2 regions of the Kitasatospora sp. LaBMicrA B282 genome follow, and region 1 is predicted to be linked to the other one. Evidence: riboswitches for the same ligand, from Rfam matches in the RefSeq annotation. Region 1 holds a riboswitch; the other holds the start of a gene.
What was found. A riboswitch is a leader RNA that binds a small molecule or an ion and turns the genes downstream of it on or off. The one in region 1 is predicted to bind cyclic di-AMP.
Positions count from the first base shown of each region.

Region 2: another riboswitch for cyclic di-AMP. It lies ahead of ACQRUO_RS05125 (transglycosylase family protein); the one in region 1 lies ahead of ACQRUO_RS17810 (transglycosylase family protein).

Region 1 is NZ_JBNQTI010000056.1:30,307-34,748, reverse strand. It holds gene ACQRUO_RS17825 (MazG family protein) at 1-493, shown strand, start outside; gene ACQRUO_RS17820 (SDR family NAD(P)-dependent oxidoreductase) at 448-891, opposite strand; gene ACQRUO_RS17815 (cytochrome P450 family protein) at 1,036-2,301, shown strand; cyclic di-AMP (ydaO/yuaA leader) riboswitch at 2,522-2,673, shown strand; gene ACQRUO_RS17810 (transglycosylase family protein) at 2,676-3,521, shown strand; gene eno (phosphopyruvate hydratase) at 3,763-4,442, shown strand, end outside.
Region 2 is NZ_JBNQTI010000010.1:922-5,363, forward strand. It holds gene ACQRUO_RS05120 (hypothetical protein) at 218-1,198, shown strand; cyclic di-AMP (ydaO/yuaA leader) riboswitch at 1,814-1,978, shown strand; gene ACQRUO_RS05125 (transglycosylase family protein) at 1,986-3,140, shown strand; gene ACQRUO_RS05130 (hypothetical protein) at 3,310-3,510, shown strand; gene ACQRUO_RS05135 (hypothetical protein) at 3,527-3,964, opposite strand; gene ACQRUO_RS05140 (LacI family DNA-binding transcriptional regulator) at 4,104-4,442, opposite strand, start outside.

The sequences.
Region 1 (4,442 bases):
CGTGCTGCTGCAGGTCTTCTTCCACTCCCGGATCGCCGAGGAGCACGCCGAGGACCCGTTCACCATCGACGAGGTGGCCGGAGAACTGGTCGAGAAGCTGATGTACCGGCACCCGCACGTCTTCGGCGACTCGGACGCGAACACCGCCGACCAGGTGGAGGCGAACTGGGAGGAGCTCAAGGCGGCCGAGAAGCAGCACCGGGAGTCGGTGCTGGACGGGGTGCCGGCCGGTCTGCCGGCGCTGGCCTACGCGGCCAAGCTGGTCTCCCGGGTGCGCCGGGCCACCGAGGAGCAGCGGCAGCGGCTGGCCGGGGTGCCGGACGCGCCGTACGCGTTGCCGGCCGAGCTGACCGAGGAGACGGTGGGCGCGCTGCTGCTGGCCGTGGTGCAGCGCGCGCACGACGCCAAGGTGGATCCGGACGCGGCGCTGCGGGCGGCCGCGCGGGGTTACCGGGACGCGGTGCGCTCGGCCGAGGGGCTGTCGGCCAGCTGAGTCGCCGCCGCCCGCTGGCGCGGGACGACCTCGCCGATCGCCTCGCCCAGCGGGTCCAGCAGCTCGGCCAGCCGGTCCAGCTGGCCAGGCAGCTCGGCCATGGTGACGATCCGCTCGCCGTCGGGGCCGGCCACGCAGAAGAGGTCGATCGGACCGAGGTGCTTCTCGGCGGTGACCACCAGGGCGGCGATGTCGCTGGGCTGGTGGACGTCGGAGCTGACCCCGATCACCGGGCAGCCGGGCCGGTCCAGGGCGGCGGCCAGGTCCTCGGCGACCCCGGGGTGCGGGTCGGCGACCAGCAGGCCGGCGGCGCCGGCCGCGGCGAACCGGCGGGCGGGCGCGTCGCCGTCACCGCCGTCGAGTACCGCGATGACCACGACTGCCCCGGCTACTCGCATGGCCTGCTCCTCCCTGAGGGACGCCGCCGCACCGGGCGCCCGCACACGTACCGGAGGATCGTAGGCTCTCCTGACCCTCCGCAACAGGGATTACCCGCCAGGTGACCAGGCTCACTCCTGCCCGGGACGGGTTACCGTCGAGGCATGCCGGAGCCGCTCGAGTCTTCCCCGCCACCCCTGTTCACCTGGGAGTTCGCCGCCGACCCCTACCCGGCGTACGCCTGGCTGCGCGAACACGCCCCCGTGCATCGGACCACCCTCCCGAGCGGTGTCGAAGCCTGGCTGGTCACCCGGTACGCGGACGCCCGGCAGGCGCTGGCCGACGCCCGGCTCTCCAAGAACCCGGCCCACCACAGCGAGCAGGCGCACCGCACCGGCCGGGTGGGGATCCCGGGGGAGCGGCAGGCGGACCTGATGACCCACCTGCTGAACATCGACCCGCCGGACCACACCCGGCTGCGCCGGCTGGTCTCCAAGGCCTTCACCCCGCGCCGGGTGGCCGAGTTCGAGCCGCGGGTGCAGCAGCTGACCGACCGGTTGATCGACGGCTTCGCGCAGCGCGGCTCGGCGGACCTGATCCACGAGTTCGCCTTCCCGCTGCCGATCTACGCGATCTGCGACCTGCTCGGCGTGCCGGCCGAGGACCAGGACGACTTCCGGGACTGGGCCGGGATGATGATCCGACACGGCGGGGGTCCGCGCGGCGGGGTGGCCCGGGCGGTCAAGAAGATGCGCGGCTACCTGGCCGAGTTGATCCACCGCAAGCGGGCCGACCCGGGCGACGACCTGATCTCGGGTCTGATCCGGGCCAGCGACCACGGCGAGCACCTGAGTGAGAACGAGGCCGCGGCGATGGCCTTCATCCTGCTCTTCGCCGGCTTCGAGACCACCGTGAACCTGATCGGCAACGGCATGTTCACGCTGATGCGGCAGCCGGCCGAGCGGGACCGGCTGCAGGAGTCGCTGCGCCGCGGCGAGCGCGCCCTGCTCACCACCGGGGTGGAGGAACTGCTGCGCTACGACGGGCCGGTGGAGCTGGCCACCTGGCGGTTCGCCACCCGCCCGGTGACCATCGGCGGGGTGGAGATCCCGGTCGGTGACCCGGTGCTGGTGGTGCTGGCCGGGGCGGACCGCGATCCGAACAGGTTCGAGCACCCGGACGTGCTCGACCTGGCCCGCAGCGACAACCCGCACCTGGGCTTCGGGCACGGCATCCACTACTGCATCGGCGCCCCGCTGGCCCGGTTGGAGGGGCAGGCGGCGCTGGCCACGCTGCTGACCCGGCTGCCGGACCTCGCGCTCGCGGCGGACCCGGCCGAGCTGCGCTGGCGCGGCGGTCTGATCATGCGCGGACTGCGCGAACTTCCGGTTTCTTTCACTCCGGAGAAAGAGAACGGTCAGGCCCGTTAAGGCATCTGACGTTATGTCGTCAGATGCCAATTCAGGATCGTCTGAATGCGCATCAAACCGGACAAAGCCGAGCGGTTAGTAGGCGACCCACGACTGCCCGTGATTCCGGTGTGATGTGGGCGATATGAGCTTGTGATTGCTCCGTCAATCTGCTTACCCTCCCAGGAGTTCGCAGCTGCGAACCCCGCGCGCGGTACGCCGAGTCCTGCCCACCGCGCCGTCGGGACACCGACCTACACCTGGGGCAGGGGCGGGGGACCCACGATTTCTGCCGGATCCCTCGGCTAGGGGTGAAGCCGCGTCAAGCGGCCGGGCCAACCTCACGGGCCCGAACCCGACAGCTCACCTCGCAGGCGTCCGGAGAGGGACAGTTCATGCTGCTCAAGGGCAATGGTCGCCATCGTCGTCGCACCCAGGCCGAGAAGGCGGTCGCCGCGGCGGGTGTCGTCGGGGCGGGCCTGGCGGTGCCGCTGCTCACCGCGACCGGCGCGCACGCGGCCCCGGTCTCGGTCTGGGACAAGGTCGCCAACTGCGAGAGCACCAACGACTGGTCGATCAACACCGGCAACGGCTTCTACGGCGGCCTGCAGTTCACCTCCTCGACCTGGGCCGCGTACGGCGGCACCCAGTACGCGCCGCAGGCCGACCAGGCCAGCAAGGCGCAGCAGATCTCGGTCGCCGAGCGGGTGCTGGCCGACCAGGGGCCGGGCGCCTGGCCGGTCTGCTCGGTGGCGGCCGGGCTCTCCCGCGGCGGTGCGCCGGCCGCGGTGGACGCCGCTGCCCCGGCCGCACCGCAGGCCAAGCCGGCCGCCCCGCAGCAGCGCAGCGCCCCGAAGCCGCAGGCCAAGCCGTCGGCGGCGGCGCCGCAGTCGGCTCCGGCCGCGCAGTCGGCCGCGCCGAGCTTCCCGGGCAAGGCCGGCTGGGACGCGAACGGCAAGGTCTTCTGGTACCAGCACAACGGCGGCTGGTACTGGACCAGTCACCAGAGCGTGTACGACCAGTACGCCGCGCCGCAGGCCCCGGCGCAGACCCAGGCGCCCGCCCCGGCCGCCGCGCCCGCCGGTCACGACTACACCGTGCAGGCCGGCGACACGCTCTCCTCGATCGCCCAGGCCCAGCACCTGAGCGGTGGTTGGCACGCGCTCTACCAGGACAACCAGCAGACGGTGGGCCAGGACCCGAACCTGATCCTGCCCGGCCAGGTGCTGCACCTCGGCTGACCGGCAGCGTGCTCGGCCCGGCGTCCGAGGGGCGCCGGGCCGCCCCGCACCGCCGGCCGGCCGCGGGGCGCGGGCCCGGGTGACCCCGCCCGTGCATTCAGGTGAACTACCGTCGGGTAGCCGAGCCACACCGTGAGACGGACGCCGGGTCCGGGTCTGAGCCGCGGCCGGTGCGGTTAGGCTCTGGTCGTAACGACCCGTATCCACGTCCGCTGGACCGCTTCCGCCTAGGAGATGCCTCGTGCCGTCCATTGATGTCGTCGTCGCCCGTGAGATCCTCGACTCGCGCGGCAACCCCACGGTCGAGGTCGAGGTGGGCCTCGACGACGGCAGCACCGGCCGTGCCGCTGTCCCGTCCGGCGCCTCCACCGGTGCCTTCGAGGCGCTGGAGCTGCGCGACGGTGACAAGAACCGCTACTTCGGCAAGGGTGTCGAGAAGGCCGTCCTCGCCGTCATCGAGCAGATCGGCCCGGAGCTGGTCGGCTACGACGCCACCGAGCAGCGGCTGATCGACCAGGCGATGCTCGACCTGGACGCCACCCCGGACAAGTCCTCGCTCGGCGCCAACGCGATCCTCGGCGTCTCGCTGGCCGTCGCGCACGCCGCCTCCGAGGCCAGCGACCTGCCGCTGTTCCGCTACCTCGGCGGTCCCAACGCGCACGTGCTGCCGGTCCCGATGATGAACATCCTCAACGGTGGTTCGCACGCCGACTCCAACGTCGACATCCAGGAGTTCATGATCGCGCCGATCGGCGCCGAGTCGTTCTCCGAGGCGGTCCGCTGGGGCGTGGAGGTCTACCACACCCTCAAGGCGGTGCTGAAGGAGCGCGGCCTGTCCACCGGTCTGGGCGACGAGGGCGGCTTCGCGCCGAACCTGGACTCCAACCGCGAGGCCCTGGACCTGATCACCGAGGCCATCAA
Region 2 (4,442 bases), on a different contig from region 1:
TTCGGTCATTGACACCCCCGACAAATGATCAACTTCGCAGCCACTTCCTCACGCACCGTCACATCAGCCCCGGCTCGGCAGGGTTTTTGCCGCGGCTTGTCCGAGTTGCCCCGCTCGCCCCCGTCGGCCGGCCGCCGGCGCACCGCTCCCTCCTTGACGCGGCGAAGGGCCCGGCCGGATGCCGGACGACCACGTCCATGTCCTACGATCTGCTGCCATGAGCACTGCAGCCATCCCGGGCGCACCACTGCCCGTCCGCACGCCAGGCTCCCGCGCGCGGGGGCGCCACCGTCGGCCCGAACGGCCCCAGGTGCCGGTCAACGCGCCGGCGCTCGTGCTCGCCATACCCGCCGAGGCGACGCCCGCGGGGCTCACGCTGGTGGAGGAGCTGGTCTCGGCGATCCGCGGCGAGCAGCCCGGCATCGAGATCGCGGCCGGCTGGCTGCCGAGCGCCCTCGCCCCGCAGGCCGAGCACCTCGACGGCGCCGAGTCGGCGGACGGGGAGGGCCTCCCGCAGGCCGTCGAGCAGCCGACCCCGACGGTCGAGCAGCTGATCGGCGCCGCGCTGGCGGCCGGCATGCCGGCCCCGGTGCTGCTGCCGCTGCTGCCCGGCCCGCACGCCTACCTGACGGAGCTGCACGCCCTGGCCGCCGAGACCGGCGCCCTGGTCACCGACCCGCTCGGCCCGCACCCGCTGCTGGCCGAGGCGGTGCACGTCCGCCTCTCCGAGGCCGGGCTGGCCCGGGCCGACCGCGCCCGGCTGTTCGCCATCACCACGGCGGCCGACGGCGTGGTGCTGACCACCATCGGCGGTGCGGAGGCGGCCGACGCGGCGGGGATCACCGGCGTGCTGCTCGCCGCCCGCCTCGCGGTGCCGGTGGTGGCGGCCGCGCTGGACGTGCCGGGCTCGGTGGCCGCCGCGGTCGAGCACCTGCGGGCCACCGGCTCGCAGCGCCCGGCCCTGGCCCCGCTGGTCTTCGGCCCGGAGGCGCCGGAGGAGCTGCTGCTGGCCGCCGCCGAGGAGACCGGCTGCCCGAGCGCGGCCGTGCTGGGCGCCTACCCGACGCTCGGTCAGCTGATCGCCTCGGCGTACCTGGCCGTGCTGCCGGAGCCGACGGAGGCTCCGGTCGGGGAGCCCGTCGTCGAGGGCCCGCTCGCCGAGGCCCCCTCGGTCGAGGAGGCCGGCGCGGGCGAGTGACGCCCCGGCGCCAGCCCTAGGACGTCCGCCAGGACGTCCACCGACGGCCAACACCGGCCCGGTTCCCAGCCCTTGCGCTGGGGGCCGGGCCGGCGGCGTTCCCGGGCCCGGGCGGGCGGCGGCCGCAGGCGCCGGAGGCGGGACCGCGCGAGCATTGGTACGAGTACGACCGAACGACCAGTCGGTTCGCCAGTGCACCGTCGGCCGCGCCGGACTGACGAAGTAACAGAAGGTACAAAACGGACATTCAGTCGAGCTCGAAGATTGCTGCGTATCCGTACCATCGACCCGGCGACCGGCTCTCGCGCCACCTTTTCCGGCCCCGCCTCCCCCAAGATCACCGAACGCCGGAACCGATGCACCATCAGCCCCAACTCGGCTGAACCACCGGCACCTTCCACCGCACCGGGCCGAGTTGACGACCCGTTGTCCGGCGGATCCCCGACGGCCGTTCAGCTGGGCGGTGACCTCGATCTTGAAGCTTTGGTGCAGCCTGTGTGACCGCCATCACAGCTGTTTGCGGATTCAACTTAACTCTGTCTAACGTGCTCCCCGTTCGTAGCCACACGGACCCAGCGCAGCCGGACGCCTAGTCCTGCCACCGGACGCGCTGGCAGCGCGAAATCGCAGCCACGGCAGGAGCGGGGGAACCAGGTAAGCCGCCCCGGGCGCCGGTCCACGGACCGACGACCAGGGCTAGGGGTGAAGCCGCGCAGCAGCGCGGCCGGGCAACTCCAGTCCGAATCCGACAGCTCACCTCGCAGGCGTAGGAGAGGATCGCGACTTCATGCTGCCCACGACCGGCACCACCCGTCCGTCCCGCAACGCCCGCCGGGTGATCGCCGCCACCGGTTTGATCGGCCTCGGTCTGTCCCTGCCGTGCATCACCGCCGGCACCGCCTCCGCCGCCCCGGTCTCCACGTGGGACAAGGTCGCGCAGTGCGAGAGCTCCGGTGACTGGAGCATCAACACCGGCAACGGCTACTACGGCGGCCTGCAGTTCAGCGCCTCCACCTGGGCCGCCTACGGTGGTACCCAGTACGCGCCGCAGGCCGACCAGGCCACCAAGGACCAGCAGATCGCCGTCGCCGAGAAGGTGCTGGCCGACCAGGGCCCCGGCGCCTGGCCCGTCTGCTCGATCCAGGCCGGCCTGACCGCCGGTGGCGCCCCCGCCTCCGTCGACACCTCCGCCCCGGCCGCCCAGACCCCGGCCCCGGCCGCCCCCGCCCAGCAGAGCCAGCCGGCCCAGCAGACCCAGCAGGGCGGCCACACCTGGCAGGGCAGCCACTGGCAGAACCACACCTGGCACCACGACGGCGGCAGCTACACCGTCAAGCCCGGTGACTGGCTCTCCACCATCGCCAACAGCCAGCACGTGCAGGGCGGCTGGCAGGCGCTCTACCAGCTCAACAAGGCCGAGCTGACCCACGGCCCGGACGTGCTCTACCCGGGCCAGCACCTGAAGCTGGGCAACGGCGAGCAGGGCGCTCCGACCCAGGACGCCACCACCTCGGCCCCCGCCACCCCGGCGCCCGCGGTCAACGCCCAGACCACCGCCGCCACCAGCGCCCCGGCCGCGACCGGCGCGATGGCCAGCGCGATCAGCTTCGCCGAGTCCCAGGTCGGCCAGCCCTACATCTGGGGCGGCACCGGCAACGGCGGCTGGGACTGCTCCGGCCTGACCCAGGCCGCGATGGCCAAGGCCGGCATCTCGATCCCGCGGGTCGCCGCCGACCAGGCCGCCGCCTCCACCCCGGTGTCGATGAACAGCCTGCAGCCGGGCGACCTGCTCTTCTGGTCGAACAACGGCCAGGACTCGGGCGTTTACCACGTGGCCATCTACGTGGGCAACGGCCAGTTCGTCGAGGCCGCCAACCCGAGCTCGGGCGTGAAGTACGAGACCATCGCGAACTACGCCCCGGACTTCGCCGGCCGGGTCTGACCCGCACGGCACCGCTCCGCGCCGGACCTGTGAGGGGTCCGGCCGGGGTCTTCCGCAGGACAGCCATGAGGGCCGTCTCCCCCACCTCTCCGGGGGAGACGGCCCTCGGGCGTGCCGGGCCGCGGTTGGGGCATGCTGGTGGCCGACGATCCGTACGGAGGGGGAAGCCATGGCCAAGGTCACCGTCAGCCTGGACGCCGACGTCGCCATCGACCTGATGCTGCGGTGCGGCACCCGCAGCCCGCAGGACGCGGTGGAGTTGGTGGTCCGCGACTACCTGGCGAACGACCGCCGCACCGAGGCCCGGACCGGCGATCCGGACGACTCGGCGCGGCTGCTCCGGGAGTACCGGCGCGACACCGAGGGCTGAGCCGCGGTGCCGCCGGTCAGCGCTGCGGCTGCTTGGGGCGCCGGTAGATCAGCCAGAGCATCACCGCGAAGACCGCCGCCGCCACCAGCGCACCGGCCAGGCTGGCCCCGCGGAACCAGGGGGCGTTGACGTCCATCGTCCGCTGGCCGGCGTGCGCCGCGCTGCCGCTGCCCGCCACCACGCCGAGCGTCCAGAGGTTGGGCAGCGCGAGCACCAGCGCGGCCACGATCCAGGCCAGCGCGACCTTCCAGGTGCGTCGCCGGCGCAGCCCGAACCAGAGCACCAGCAGCGGCAGCAGGGTGCAGGTGATGCCGGTCAGCAGGCCGAGCACCAGGCCGGCCGAGAGCCTGCCGTGCACCGCGCTGCCGACCTGCTGCGACCACCACCGCGGGATGGTGGCGGCGAGCAGGAAGTAGAGGCCGACCAGCAGCAGCACCCCGACGCCGCCGAGCACGAGTCGGCGCCGCCCGCCCGCCTACTCCCCCTGGTGCAATCCGGTCCCCCGCCGCCGGGTCGCGGTGCGGCGTCGGTCCCGGCGGGCTGGCAGTCCCCGTGCGCTGCCGGTCCCAGTGCACTGTCAGCCCCAGTGAGCGTCAGTCCCGGTGGGCTCCGGTCGAGCCGCGCACCACCAGCTCGGGCTGGAACATGAACTCGGCGCGCTGGGCCGGCTGGCCGCCGACCTCCTCCAGCAGCGCGTCCACCGCGGCGGTGGCCATCGCCTCGACCGGCTGGCGGATGGTGGTCAGCGGCGGCTCGGTGAAGGCCATCAGCGGCGAGTCGTCGAAGCCGACCACCGAGACGTCGCCGGGCACCGAGAGCCCGCGCTGGCGCACCGCGCGGATCGCGCCGAGCGCCATCAGGTCGCTGCCGCAGACGATCGCGGTGCAGCCGCGCTCCAGCAGGACCCCGGCCGCGGCGTGGCCGCCCTCGAC